Regions from separate parts of the Arthrobacter sp. efr-133-TYG-104 genome, predicted to be linked through region 2. Evidence: riboswitches for the same ligand, from Rfam matches in the RefSeq annotation. Region 2 holds a riboswitch; the other holds the start of a gene.
The links. Region 2 has a riboswitch for S-adenosylmethionine ahead of QRN04_RS17865 (DUF1737 domain-containing protein). Riboswitches for the same ligand answer to the same signal wherever they lie in the genome.

Region 1 (7,220 bases), on a different contig from region 2:
ATGCGCATGGCTTCATCTTGGCACTTTGTGATCGGGGTCTCAGCTAAGTAAAGCCTAACTATGGTAGGACCTATTTGCGGACCGAGGGCCCATGACATATTCGGACCCGAAATTTCAGCTGGCGTCACAAAGGTATCCATGGTGAGCGGCTGTTCCTAGACTGGCTCCAGCCGCCCCGGAGTCATTCCACTGCACCACGAGCATCACGGGCCCGGATGAATGACCGCGCCGTAGGTGTGTCCCGCCACAAATCGCCTTCAGAGGAGAACGCAATGTCCCAAGGATGGTCTTTCGAAACCCGCCAGATTCATGCAGGCCAAGAGCCGGATGCCGCCACAGGTGCCCGTTCGCTGCCGATTTACCAGACAACATCTTTCGTGTTCCCCAGCGCTGAAAGCGCGGCCAACCGCTTTGCCCTGGCTGAACTTTCACCGATCTACACCCGTATTGGCAACCCCACCCAGGACGCCGTGGAACAGCGGATCGCGAGCCTGGAGGGCGGTCTCGGCGCCCTCTTGCTCAGCTCCGGGCAAGCGGCCGAGACCTTCGCCATCCTCAACATCGCCGAGGCGGGGGACCACGTGGTGGCGAGCCCAAGCCTCTACGGGGGGACCTACAACCTCCTGGCCCACACCCTCAAGAAGTTCGGCATTTCCGTTACCTTCGTGGAGGATCCGGACAACTTGGACCAATGGCGGGATGCTGTCCAGCCGAACACCAAGCTGTTCTTCGGGGAAGTTGTCTCCAATCCCCGCCAAGACGTGCTGGACATCGAAGGCGTTGCGCGCACCGCCCATGAGGCCGGCGTGCCGCTCATCGTGGACAACACCTTGTCCACTCCCTATTTGATCCGTCCCATCGAGTGGGGCGCGGACATCGTGGTTCATTCGGCCACCAAGTACCTCGGCGGCCACGGCTCGGCGATAGCCGGTGTGATCGTGGACTCCGGCAACTTCGACTTCGGCAAGGATCCGGAGCGCTTCCCCGGATTCAACACCCCGGATCCCAGCTACAACGGCCTGGTTTACGCGCGCGATCTCGGGAAGGACGGGGCACTCGGCGCCAACCTTTCCTACATTCTGAAGGCACGTGTGCAGTTGCTCCGCGACCTCGGGTCCGCGGTGTCCCCGTTCAACGCCTTCTTGATCGCACAAGGGCTGGAGACGCTGAGCCTTCGCGTCGAGCGTCACGTCGCCAACGCCACTAAAGTGGCGCAATGGCTGGAAGCCCACGACGACGTCGAGGCCGTCGCCTACGCTGGCCTGCCGTCCAGCCCTTGGTACGACCGCGGCCGCAAGTACGGCCCCTTGGGCACGGGCGCGGTGGTGGCCTTCACCATCAAGGGTGGAGTGGAGGCAGGCAAGCGCTTCGTGGACGGCCTGGAGCTGCACTCCCACGTTGCCAACATCGGCGACGTTCGCTCCCTGGTGATCCACCCGGCGTCGACCACCCACAGCCAGCTCACCGCCGAGCAGCAGGCCGTCGCGGGCGTCAACCCCGGATTGGTGCGCTTGTCCGTGGGCCTGGAGCACGTCGATGACATCATCGCCGACCTCGAAGCCGGGTTCCGGGCCGCCAAGGGAGCCTGACCGCGTACGAACGCCGCCCGCCGATGATTATTCGGTGGGCGGCGTCCAGGCCTAGCTTTGGGAGAACAAGCCGCACCCAAAACGTCACACTGGTGTCACAATCTTCGCCTGAAGAGGGATGTTCTTCCTAAACTCTACGTATTAGGTCATGAGTGCCAGCACACAGCCCCGGCTTGCTGGCCGGCAACCCTCCTCCGCGGTGGGGTGCCCCGGGTGAGGACCTGGCCCGTCGCACGCAAGGCGACTGGCAAGTGCGAGGTTTAGGTGTCGAAGGAAATGACCATCAGTGCTATAGCCATTCCCACTTACGGAAAAGAAGACGGAACGGTCCGCTACGCCCGGATAGGTTCGTTGGAACTTGAGGCGGGCGGGTACCTCCCGGATGTCGTCTTAGGTTACGAAACGTGGGGGAGCCTGAACCCGGATCGATCCAACGCGGTGCTGGTCCAGCATGCCCTCACCGGAAGCACCCACGTGGCTCGGGGGAGTACGGACGAGGAAGGTTGGTGGGAGCAACTCGTCGGTCCAGGTGCGACCATCGACACCGACAGATTCTTTGTTGTCTCCATCAACATCGTGGGCGGTTGCTACGGGAGCACGGGGCCATCCAGCCAGGCTCCCGACGGGAAACCGTGGGGATCGCGGTTTCCGCTGATCACGCTCCGGGACAGCACCGAAGCCGAGGCCCGGCTCGCCGACGTCCTGGGTATCGATGCCTGGCACGCCGTACTCGGAGGTTCCATGGGCGGGGCCAGGGCCCTTGAATGGGCCATTACGTTTCCCGAACGCGTCAAGCGCTGCGCCGTGATCTCCGTGGGTGCCTACAGCACGGCGGAGCAAATCGCCTTTGCCCAGTCCCAGACCCTTGCGATCCGGCAGGACCCGCACTTCAACAACGGGGACTATTACGACGGCCCGGCCCCCGAGAACGGGTTGGCCTTGGCGCGGCGCATAGCGCACATCACCTATCGTTCAGCCTTGGAGTTGGACCTTCGCTTCGGCAGGCAAGCCCAGCCCAAGGAAGCCCCGCTTGTTGCACCGGTACTCGGGGAGCGGGGGCGCTACCAAGTGGAAAGCTACCTGGACCACCAGGGTAAGAAGTTGGTGCAACGCTTTGACGCCAACAGCTACATCGCCATCACTGAGGCCTTGATGTCCCATGACGTCACCCGTGGCCGTGGTGGTCTGCAGAAGTCCCTGTCCCGCGCAACGGCGGAATTCTTCGTGGCCGCAGTGGACACCGATCGGCTGTACTTCCCGGCGCAATCACGCGAACTTGCCGCTGCCCTGCCAGGTGATGTTCCGGTCCATGTCATCGAGGCGCCGATCGGGCATGACGGCTTCCTGACGGAAATCGGGCAGCTGTCAGAGCAGCTCGGTGAAGCCTTCTTCAGCTGAGAAGCCGCTTGCAACAATTCGTCGTTTTCGGTCTCCTTCCATGACTTTCAAGGGCTTCACTCAGGTCCGGCGCATAATCTCCAGCCATGATGTCAAAAACCCTTGTGATTAACGTGGGCCTGGGCGCTGTCATAGTCGCACTTGGTGCGGGTACCTACCTCACTGCGACGGCTGCCGGCTCCACCACCCCTGCCACGGCAACGAGGACCGTGACGGTAGGCAAGGCCGATATCTCCTCGGTGGCCACGGCGTCGGGCAACGTGGCCCCGCAATCCACCACCGTCGTCAATGCCCGTAACTGCAGCGGCGTGATCCTGTCGGTGGGCGCCACTCTTGGCCAGCAAGTCAGTGTGGGCCAGTTGCTCGTGTCCATCGACCCAACAAATGCGCAGAACAGCTTGGACGCGGCCCAGGCGCAGTTGGATTCCGTCACCGCCCAGGCAAACCAGCAACAGGTCTCGGCGAGTGGGCAGGTGTCCTCGGCAAACCAGACCCTCGTTAACGCCCAGCAGTCAGCGGCATTGGATAGCTCCGAGCAGGCTTCAACCGTTGCAGCAGCACAGAAGGCCGTGGACGCAGACAATGCCGCGGTCAATGCGGCCAAAGCCGTTCCCGTCCCCAACCCGAAGCCGGCGAACTGGACCGATCCGGTCATGGCGGCGCAAAACCAGCTCGCCAAAGACCAGGCGTCCCTCAGCCAGGCACAAAACCAAGCGGCCAGTACCCAACTGAAAGATAAACAACAGGTCGCTTCCGCTACAACGGCGCTCGGAAATGCCCAAAACTCTGCGGCTTCGGCGGGCGGCACCAACGTCACCAGTGCTCGACTCGCTGTACAGACGGCCCAAGCGAACCTCGCAGACTGCAACCTGACAGCTCCCGTGTCCGGCACGGTGTCCGCGGTGAGTGCCACCGTCGGAGCGCTGACCGGTTCGTCCGGTGGGGGCTCGGCAGCCTCGGCCACTGGTTCAACGGGCTCCACTGGTGCCGGTGGAGCCGCAGCGGGGACGGCGACTGTCGCTTCTTCGGGTGGCTCGGCGTCGAGCGGTGGCTTGGTGACCATCAGCGACACCGGCCACCTTCAGGTAGTGGCTGGCTTCTCCGAATCAGACGTGACCAGCATGAAAGCCGATCAAACCGCACAATTCACCTTTCCTGCATTGCCACAGGATCCAACCGCTGCACCTGTAACAGGAAAAGTTGTTTCGATTGCCCAAACGTCCACTACCACCAATGGGGTGGTCACCTACCCGGTGACCGTCTCCATTGCCAATCCACCGGCAGGCCTCCGGCTTGGCCAGAGTGCCAACATCTCGGTCACCACGGCCACAGCAACCAATGCGCTGGTAGTTCCAAGTCTGGCCATTACCACCACGGGGAACAGGCAGACGGTCAGCGTCGTGAAGAACGGCACGCCGACGCCGGTAACCGTCACCACCGGGATCAGTGCCAATGGCCGAACCCAGATCCTGACCGGTCTCTCCGACGGTGACCAAGTTCAGTTGCCCGCGATCTCGAGCACCTTGGATACCGGCAGTGCCACCACCGGCGGAGGTTTCGGCACCGGCGGCTTCGGTGGTACCGGCACCAACCGCGGCGGCGCACGAAACGGCGGTCAGTAAGCCGTGGCATCGGTCATCGAACTCGCCGGGGTCACTAAGGTCTACGGCAAAGGCGAGGCCGAAGTGCGGGCATTGGACACCGTGAGCCTTTCCATTGAGCGCGGCGATTTCGTGGCGATCATTGGGGCTTCCGGATCCGGTAAATCAACCATGATGAACATCATCGGCTGCCTGGACGCGCCGACCACCGGGAGCTATTTCCTGGACGGAATCGATACCAGCGAGTTGGACGAGTACCAACAGGCACAGATACGCAACCGGAAAATCGGTTTTGTCTTCCAGAACTTCAACCTGATTTCGCGCACCAAAGCCGTCGATAACGTGGCCATGCCGCTGGCGTACGCAAAAGTCGGGCGCCACGACCGGCACAGCAGGGCTATGGCCATGCTTGACGCGGTGGGGTTATCGAGCCGCTCGGGGCACAAACCTTCCCAACTTTCGGGCGGGCAACAACAACGCGTCGCGATTGCCCGGGCCTTGGTGACCAACCCCGTGCTTCTGCTCGCAGACGAGCCCACAGGAGCACTGGACTCGAGGTCCTCGGCCGAGATCCTGGACCTTTTCGGCAGGCTCCACGCCACAGGACGGACCATCGTCATGATCACCCACGAAATGGACGTCGCGGAGCGCGCCGGCAGGGTGATCAGGATGCAGGATGGCCGGATCATCTCGGATGTTCGCCAAACCCCTGTACCGGGTAGATCTTTCGCGGTGAGACCATGAATCTCCTCGAGTCAGCCAGGTTCGCACTCTCGGGGGTGGCGGCCAACAAGATGCGCTCAGTCCTCACCACCTTGGGCATTTTGATCGGTATTGCTGCGGTGATAGTGCTTTTGGCCGTCGGCGCCGGGACAAGCAACAACATCAAGGCGCAGATTGCCAAATTGGGGACGAACGTGTTGACGGTCACCCGTTCCACCAGTGCCGGGGGACGTGCCACAGGGGGCCAAGCCGGAGCCAACCGAACCCGCAGCACCAACCTCACCGTCGAGGACGAGAACTCCCTGACCGATCCTGTGCTGGCACCGGACATCGCCCGGACCGCCCCGATCGTCCAGGCACAGGGTGTCACTGCGACATACAGCGGTGCCACGCATTCGGTGGCAAGCTTCCTGGGGACCACGCCGTCGTACTTTGATATCAGCAACAGCACCGCAGCGTCCGGTGCGCTGTTCACGGCCGCCGACCAGCAGGCAGGCACTCCGGTGGCCGTCATCGGAAACACGGTGGCCGCTGACCTGTTTGGACCCGCCACCGGCTCCGCCGTTGGACAAACAATCCAGCTCAACGGGCAAAACTTCACCGTTTCCGCCGTGTTGGCTGCCAAAGGTTCATCGGGCCTGAGCGATCCCGACGACATCGTGGTGATCCCGTTTTCTGCCGCGCAGAACAAGTTCACCGGTTATGCCCCCACGCTGGCGTCCATAACGGTCCAGGCCCGCTCGGCTGATGTGATGAACCAAGCCCAAAACGAAGTCCAAATGATTTTGGACGCCCGCCATCACGTGGATTCCACCACCAGGGACTACCAAGTCCGGAACCAGGCCCAGATCCTGACCACGGCAACCAGTACCACACAGACGCTCACTATCCTGCTCGGCGCTGTTGCCGCCATCAGCCTCTTGGTCGGGGGAATCGGGGTAATGAACATCATGTTGGTAACTGTGACGGAGAGGACGCGGGAGATCGGCATCCGGAAAGCGATCGGGGCTTCAAGGGGGAGCATCGTGGCCCAGTTCCTGATCGAGTCCCTGGTGATTTCCGTGATCGGCGGAGTGGCTGGTATCGCGATTGGTTTTGCCGGCAGCGCGTTCCCCGTGCTCGGTGTCCAGCCCGAGGTGCAGGCATGGACGGTCTGGCTCTCCTTGGCGGTTTCGGCCGTGATCGGCCTCGTCTTCGGGGTTTATCCCGCCAACAAAGCCGCTAAACTGCGGCCCATCGATGCCCTTCGGTACGAATAGGAAATCATGAACAGCTCCAACACCGGCAGCCGCGATCCCGGCGACGCTGTCACTGAGGCCCTCCCGGCTCCGGTCCCGCCCATGGGGTACGAGGAAATGCCCGAACCCTTTCCCGAGGATTCAATGCTGCCGCCACCGGATGAGGAGCCCTTTGTTCCCCGGAAGCGGTACACCCCGGGCCGTTCCACCAAGGTGCTGGCGTGCGTCTTGCTCGTGGTGGCGGGATTCTTTGGCGGCTCAGTGGTCCAGAAGCAAATAGATCTTGGTAACCGGGCTGGAAGGAATGTGGGCAACTTCCAAGGGACCAACCTGCGGAGCGGAAACGGCGGAGGCAGCAGCAACGGGACCGGGAACCAAGGGACCGGTCAGGGGCGTCGCGGCGCTGGCGGCAACACCACTGCGCCAAGCTCCGGGGCAGGTCAATGACCCTACTCGTGCGGCAGTAAAGTCCCGTTGGGACCGACGGCGGGTCCCGGCGTCGGGCGTTTAGGAGTGATCCCGTCGCCGGATGACCGATGCCGCAGTCTCCGGATGACCCACGGAACGAAGTACTCGCGCGCCCAGACCAGGTCCGAGGACCGGGCTTCGCGCCACGTCCGGGGCGGGAGGTCCTTGGGCAGCAGCGGCTCCAAGGTGTGCTGGACGTTGAG
Region 2 (7,220 bases):
CAATGCCCGCAGCGAAAAAGGCTGGACCCAAGGGCAGCTGGCCGCCGAGCTTGGAACCAGCCAGAGCGCGATAGCCCGGATGGAACAAGGCAAGCAAAACCTTAGTCTCCGGATGATCGAGCGGCTCGAAGCGATCTTCGGGCGCTCGATCGTCAAAGTGGGCCGCCCGCAGATGACCCATCTTCGCGTGGAAGGTGGCCGCACTCTCTCCGGCGAAGTCGATGTCAACAGCAGCAAGAATGCCGGCGTCGCGTTGTTGTGTGCCAGCTTGATCAACCGCGGCACCACAACCCTGCGCCGCCTGGCACGGATTGAGGAAGTCAACCGGATCGTCGAAGTCCTGACGTCCATAGGTGTTGAATGCACGTGGCTCAATGGAAGCGACCTGCGCATCCGCAGGCCTGAGATGCTGGACCTGGGATCCATGGATGTGGATGCGGCCCGTCGCACCCGGAGCGTCATCATGCTACTTGGCCCCTTGCTGGATGAGAGCAGCGAATACCAACTGCCCTATGCCGGTGGATGTGATCTGGGTACCCGGACGGTGGAACCCCACATGCAGGCATTGCGCGAATTCGGGCTCACGGTGGAGGCAAAGTCAGGGTTCTACTCAATCGCTGCTCCTCCTGCTGATGATCTTCACCGCTCGTTCGTGCTCACTGAGCGTGGTGACACAGTCACTGAGAATGCCATCATGGCCGCCGCGCACCGCGAGGGCGTCACGGTGATCCGCAACGCCAGCCCCAACTACATGGTCCAGGATCTCTGCTTCTACCTCCAAGGCCTCGGCATAGACATCAAGGGGGTGGGCACCACCACCTTGAAGATCACCGGGCGGTCCGCGATCGACGTGGATATCGAGTACTACCCCTCGGAAGACCCCATCGAGGCAATGAGCCTCATCACCGCGGGAATCGTCACCAACTCAGAGGTCACTATTCGCAGGGTGCCCATCGAGTTCATGGAGATTGAGCTTGCCACCCTCGAACAGATGGGTCAGAAGCTTGAGGTCTCCGGTGAATACATGGCGCGCAATGGCCGGACCCGCTTGGTGGACGTGACCACCAAGCCGTCCGAGCTCCATGCCTTGCAGGACAAGATCCATCCCATGCCTTTCCCCGGGCTGAACATCGACAACCTCCCGTTCTTCGCTGTCATCGCCGGTAACGCCGAGGGGCAGACCATGATCCATGACTGGGTCTACGAGAACAGGGCCATATACCTCACGGAGCTCAACAAGCTCGGCGCCCAGGTGCAGCTGCTGGATCCGCACCGGATTTACGTCAATGGACCCACCAAGTGGCGTGCCGCCGAAATCGGATGCCCGCCGGCGCTGCGGCCTGCAGCGTGCTTGTTGCTGGCAATGCTGGCGGCCCGTGGCACGTCCGAGTTGCGCAACATCTACGTGATCGAGCGCGGGTACGAGGACTTGGCGGAGCGTTTGAACACAATCGGTGCCAAGATCGAGTACTTCCAGGACTGAGCTGGACGGTTTTGCTGGATCATCCCAACGTGCAGGGTCTCGAATCCCGTGGTGACCGGACTCGGTCCGTGCCGTTCGGCGGTGATCCGGCAAAACCGACGCAGGTCAGGCCCGCCATTGTGGCCTGCCCCGCTCCAGAACCCCGCGAACCTGGGTCATGACGTCTTGGGGAGAGTTCCACAACTGCTCAGGTGCGAAGCTCAGCACAAGAAACCCCCGGGCCTGCGCAGCATTCAGCCTGCCCATGTCCTTCCGCCAGGCTGACCTGGAGCTGTGAAACTGAAAGCCATTGACCTCGACGATCAGCCATCCGTCGATCAGGATGTCAACACGGCCCACACCAGGGATCTGAACCTGGCGTTGGAAGGATAGTCCCTCCGCCTCGAAGAGCAACCGTGCGCTGATTTCCGGAACGGACTCGGACAATCCGTCAGCCATTCGGAGTAGTTTCCGTGCGGACCCAAAGTAGTTGGCCCGCAGCTCACCTGCAAGGACTTCCCGTGGGATTCCGCGCAATCGCATAGCCGATTGGGCGACGGCTATGGCATCACCATCAGGGAGGCAGGTTAACGCGTGCACCACCGTGTCTTCCAGGGACGCCACAGGCACGTTCGCTTCTGAGCCCACCCGCAGACCGGAATGCCGAACGAATCCATGACCCCTGTGATGTCGCGTTGCCAGATGCATCTGTACCGGCTGGGCCCTCAGCCACAGCCCGTAACGGACGGCCGCGGAGGCGCACGTCAGGTATCCGTTGTTGACCAGGGCGGCCAGGTACTCGCGATCGGCGGATGGCAGTGCCCAAATGCCCTGTCTGGGCTGGTAGGCGTGCGGTATTCTCCGCACCATGGCAGGGGTAAAGCCATGCTTGCGGAGTAGGCCAACTCTGGCTACTCCGCCGACCGAAACCAAGAACTCGTACGCCTCCATACAGCCAGCTAGCCACGACCGGGTTGCTGGTGTCCCTGCGAGCTTTGTGTATGTGGAAACAGCCCGCGATTTTTTGCTGGATCATCCCGACGTGCAAGGCAGCGAATCCCGGGATGTGGGGCTTCGGTTCCAAGCCGTCCGGTGATGATCCAGCTAAACCGAGGTCCGTCAGACCTGTTTGAGGGCCTTTTCCAAATCGAGGATGAGGTCGCCGACGTCTTCGAGCCCTACTGACAACCGGACCACGCCATCCGAGAGCCCGATCGCGGCCCGGCCCTCAGGCCCCATGGCCCGGTGGGTGGTGGTAGCTGGATGAGTTATCAGCGACTTGGAATCGCCCAAGTTATTGGAAATGTCGATGATGCTCAGCCCGTCCAAGAGCGCAAAGGCTGCTTCTTTCGCTGACCGGCCGGCCGATGGGGACAGCTCAAACGTCAGCACAGTACCGCCGGCCTTCATCTGCTGCGCGGCAAGCTCGTACTGTGGGTGGGACTTCAGCAGCGGGTACTTGACCCAGCTGATTGCGGGCTGCTCCTCCAACCACTCGGCAATCTTCAACGCGGACGCCGAGCTGTGGTTGACCCGAAGGCCCATGGTTTCAAGGCCCTTCGTCAGTACCCACGCGTTGAACGAGGACAGCGAGGGGCCGGTGTGGCGCATGAGCTGCTTGACGGGCCCGTCGATGAACTCCGTGCTGCCGAGGATCGCCCCGCCCATGACGCGGCCCTGGCCGTCTATGTGCTTGGTCCCCGAGTAGACGATCACGTCCGCACCCAGCTCTCCACAGCGTTGGAGCAGGGGAGTAGCAAAGACATTGTCGACGACGACCGTCGCGCCTGCGGCGTGCGCCAGCTCGCTGACGGCGGCGATGTCGACAATCTCCTGCATGGGGTTCGACGGCGATTCGAAGAAGACCGCGGTGGTGGGTTCGGAGAGGGCAGCCTTCCACTGGTCCAGGTCTGGACCGTCGACGAACACCGTCTCCACGCCCCAACGGGGCAGGATCTCGTTGAGGATCACGAAGCACGAGCCGAAGAGTGAGCGGGCAGCAACCACGCGGTCGCCGGCGGCCAGCAAGGCACCCAAGGCGGTGAAGACAGCGGACATACCCGACGCCGTCGCAAAGCATGCTTCGGTGCCTTCAAGCACACGGAGCCGCTCTTGGAACGTGGCCACGGACGGGTTTCCGTAGCGTGAGTAGACGAAGCGTTGATCCTCGCCGGTAAAGGCGCGTTCGGCAGCGGCAGCTGACTCGTAGACGAAGCCCGAGTTCAGGAAAAGGGCCTCGGAGGTCTCTTGGAAGTTGGTACGGTCGAGTCCGCCGCGCACTGCCTGGGTGTCCGGGCTCAAGTTGGCGGTATCGGGATTAAAAGTCACTTAGTCGTTCCCCAAATTCGTCGGCAGCCCACGGTTTTTCCAGCCGTTGACGGTCCGCTCGCCGTAGCGGTCCGGCACGCCTTCGAAGCCTTCAAGGACGTTGTAGGCAGTGAAGCCGGCCTGCGTAGCGGCGATGGCCGCGGAGACGGAGCGATGTCCGCTGCGGCAAAGGAAGACCAGTTCCACGCCGTCGCCCTCGGGCGCTTGCTGCTGGAGTTCTTCGAGGAAGCCCGGATTCGGGATGCCGCCAGCGAAGTTCCACTGGATGAAGAGGGGATCGTTTTCCGTGGCTTTGGTGTCCGGGATCCCGATGTGTGCCCACTCGCCCTCGGTGCGGACGTCCACCAGTATGGCGCCTTCTTGGAGCTTGGCCCACGCGTCTTCAGGAGTCAGGTCACCTGCGTAGCTCATGCGTGGCCCTCGAACGCTTCTTCGTCTTCGTAGTTCTCCAACTGGTCCACGGCATTGGCGACGGCGGCGTCCGCAGTCGCGATGGCGGCGGGGAGCACCACGGCTTGGGCGACGATGACGCTTTCCCCGTTGAACGTGGCAGCCGGGCTTCCGTGGAGCACGTATCCCTCGGCCAACGCGGCGGAAATCCGTTCACAGAATTCACGGGTGTCCGGGCCGGTCACCAGCCGGTAGGCAAGTTTTTCTTCGGTGGGTTCAGGCATGGTGCTTCTCCTCGATCACGCTTGCAGTTCGAATTGTCGATACGCCGAGTAGTCACCTGAGGCACCCCGCCGGAGAGAGGGTTGCCGACCAGCAAGTCAGGGCTTGGCGCTGGTGCTCATTACTCTGGAAAAACGTAACATCCGCGAGGACACCGGCGCACTCGGAGGGCCTGAAGCAACCGTCATGTTGCGTAATCGGAGCCTGCCCAAGCGTCGTTTTCTTACGTCCCGCTGGGTTCGGCGGCGTTGCGCTAGGCTCCAACCATGCCCGAACAAGAAGGAAAACCCCGGCTCGCCGGATATTTGGACAAGCAGCAGCCGGACCTCTACGCCACGCTCAGCCACTATTCCCAGCAGCTCGTTGAGGAAGCCGACCGGCAGGGCCTCCCACGCCTGACCCTGGAACTCATCAACTACCTCTCCTCCCAGATCAACGGGTGCGCTTTCTGTTTGGACCTCCATCACCGCCGTGCCTTGAAACTTGGTGAGACGGAACAGCGGCTCTCCCTGGTTGCTGTCTACAAGGAGGTGCCATTATTCGAAGCAGCGGAAGTGGTGGCGATGGAAATCGCCGAGCAGATCACCCGTATGAGCTCGTCCCGGCCCAGCCCCGAGTTGTTCGAGCGAGCGCGGCAGCACTACACGGACGAGCAGATCAGCGTTATCTGCATGGCGGCGATCGGAATCAACGCGTTCAATCGGCTGTCCATTCTCAGCGAGCACCCTGTGCGGGCCAGCAAGAAATAGCGCGCGGCGTCCTGACCTGGTTTGAGGTCGGGGTTTACTCGATCCCGGCAAACAACTCATTCAGTTCGGCGGTGAGTTGCTTCCGCACATCGGGAGCGCCCACCTCTTTGCCGTTGATGTGGTTCACGGGCGCGATCAGCCGGATGCTCGAAATGAGCCAGACGGCATCGGCGTCGAACAGGTCCTGCGGTTCCAACGGACCATAACCGAGTTCCCAGCCAGCCGCCTTGGCCGCTGCAAAGAGCGCCCCTTGCGAGGTTCCCGGGAGGATGCCGCTGTCCAGCTGGGGAGTGATCAGGCGCCGAACCGTCCTGGCTGAACCTTCGCCGTCGTCCACTGTCTCCAAGTGCGCCAAAAGGACCGTGGAGGTGGGGCCTTCCAAAACGCGGCCGTCAGTGGACGTGAAAATCGCGTCGTCCGCGCCCTGTTTGTGCGCGTACCGAAGCGCCGCCATGTTCACGGCATAGGACAGGGTCTTGGCCCCAAGCAACAGCCACGGTGCGCGCTCGCCGGCTTCCGTATCAAAGCCACGGTCCAAAAGTACGACGTCGATACCCGTCTCGCGTTGCCGGCGACTACCTGCAGGGGAGGGTGAAGCCTGCACCCAGCAGGTGGGGCTCGAGGCACCCTCGACGCCGCGGGTCACGAGCAGCTTGACCACGACTTCGTCTTCCTCCGGGGTAGGGACCGGATGGACCTGGCGGAATTCATTGATGGCGGTGGAAATGGCTTTGCGCCACGCGTCCTGCCCAGGTAATTCCAAGTCCAGGGCAGCAGCAGAACTTACCAGCCGATTCAGGTGCGCCTGTACCTTGCGGGGCCTGCCTTGGACGGCCAGCAGCGATTCGAACACACCATCACCACGGGTGGCACCGAGGTCCGTTGCCATGAGTTGCGGCTGGCTCGAATCAGCAATGCGGCCGTTTTCGACGGCGGGGTCCAGGAAAACGAGGACTGTCGGTGCAGGGGAAGTCATGGTCCCAGCTTAGTGCTGGGCCTCAGGGAGCGCCTTGGCCGGATAGGCTGTGGTCACCGTTGTTCATGGATCGTAGGGGTTGTCGCGTGCTGTTTCCTTTTCCGTTCGGCCAGGAGTGGACTTGGCTGCTCACCGTGTGGGCCATCGTGGAAGTCGGACTCCGCATCGTACTTTTGGGGGTCATCCCCGGCAACCGTCGCCCGACCACCGCTATGGCATGGTTGTTGACGGTCTTTTTGGTGCCCTCAGTGGGCTTTATTTTATTCCTCCTCTTCGGCAACTTCCGGCTGTCCAAGCGCAGGCGTCAACAGCAGGAAGATGTCAACCGCCGGGTCAGGGCCGTCACGGATGGGCTGGCCGAAGCCGGGAGCGAGTACGCGGGCCCCGAATGGGTGACGTCCGCGGGGGAGCTGAACCGGAGGCTCGGCTCGCTGCCCATGGTTGACGGCAACAAGGTGGAACTCATTCCGGGCTACGAGGAATCCATCAAAGCCATGACGGAGGCCATCAAGGGCGCCAAGAACTACGTCAACGCCGAGTTCTACATCATGAGCAGCGACTTCCTGACCAACGATCTCCTGACGGAATTGGAAAAGGCCGCGGACAGGGGAGTGACCGTCAGGCTCCTCTTCGACCACATCGGAACGCTCCGCATCAAGGGTTACCGCCGCTTGATCCGTCGCCTCAGGGCAAGCCAGGTGCAGTGGAAGCGAATGCTCCCGCTTCTGCCCATCCATGGTCAATGGCGCAGGCCCGACTTGCGGAACCACCGCAAGATCATGGTGATCGATGGCGAGATTGCCTTCACAGGATCGCAAAACCTTATCGAGCCCTCCTATAACAACCCGAAGCACCGGAAGGTTGGCCGGAAATGGGTTGAGCTCATGTCCCGGCTGGAGGGGCCGATCGTTTCCACCCTCAACGTTGTCTTCGCCACCGACTGGCTGAGCGAAACCGACGAGTCCCTGGAAGACCAATTGCGCCTGCCCACGCAGCCACCACCACCCGGGAACGTCACGGCCCAAGTGGTTCC

Region 1: another riboswitch for S-adenosylmethionine. It lies ahead of metX (homoserine O-acetyltransferase MetX); the one in region 2 lies ahead of QRN04_RS17865 (DUF1737 domain-containing protein).

What each region holds. Positions count from the first base shown of each region.
Region 1 covers NZ_JARVTA010000001.1:467,919-475,138, forward strand. Annotated here, with positions in the region: gene QRN04_RS02110 (VOC family protein) at 1-8, opposite strand, end outside; gene QRN04_RS02115 (bifunctional o-acetylhomoserine/o-acetylserine sulfhydrylase) at 216-1,589, shown strand; SAM riboswitch class IV at 1,734-1,849, shown strand; gene metX (homoserine O-acetyltransferase MetX) at 1,866-2,987, shown strand; gene QRN04_RS02125 (efflux RND transporter periplasmic adaptor subunit) at 3,074-4,609, shown strand; gene QRN04_RS02130 (ABC transporter ATP-binding protein) at 4,613-5,332, shown strand; gene QRN04_RS02135 (ABC transporter permease) at 5,329-6,570, shown strand; gene QRN04_RS02140 (hypothetical protein) at 6,577-6,996, shown strand; gene QRN04_RS02145 (SGNH/GDSL hydrolase family protein) at 6,999-7,220, opposite strand, start outside.
Region 2 covers NZ_JARVTA010000037.1:17,259-24,478, reverse strand. Annotated here, with positions in the region: gene QRN04_RS17885 (UDP-N-acetylglucosamine 1-carboxyvinyltransferase) at 1-1,483, shown strand, start outside; gene QRN04_RS17880 (DUF559 domain-containing protein) at 1,589-2,413, opposite strand; gene QRN04_RS17875 (O-succinylhomoserine sulfhydrylase) at 2,582-3,790, opposite strand; gene QRN04_RS17870 (rhodanese-like domain-containing protein) at 3,791-4,201, opposite strand; gene QRN04_RS17865 (DUF1737 domain-containing protein) at 4,198-4,464, opposite strand; SAM riboswitch class IV at 4,477-4,588, opposite strand; gene QRN04_RS17860 (carboxymuconolactone decarboxylase family protein) at 4,729-5,211, shown strand; gene QRN04_RS17855 (aminodeoxychorismate lyase) at 5,246-6,187, opposite strand; gene cls (cardiolipin synthase) at 6,274-7,220, shown strand, end outside.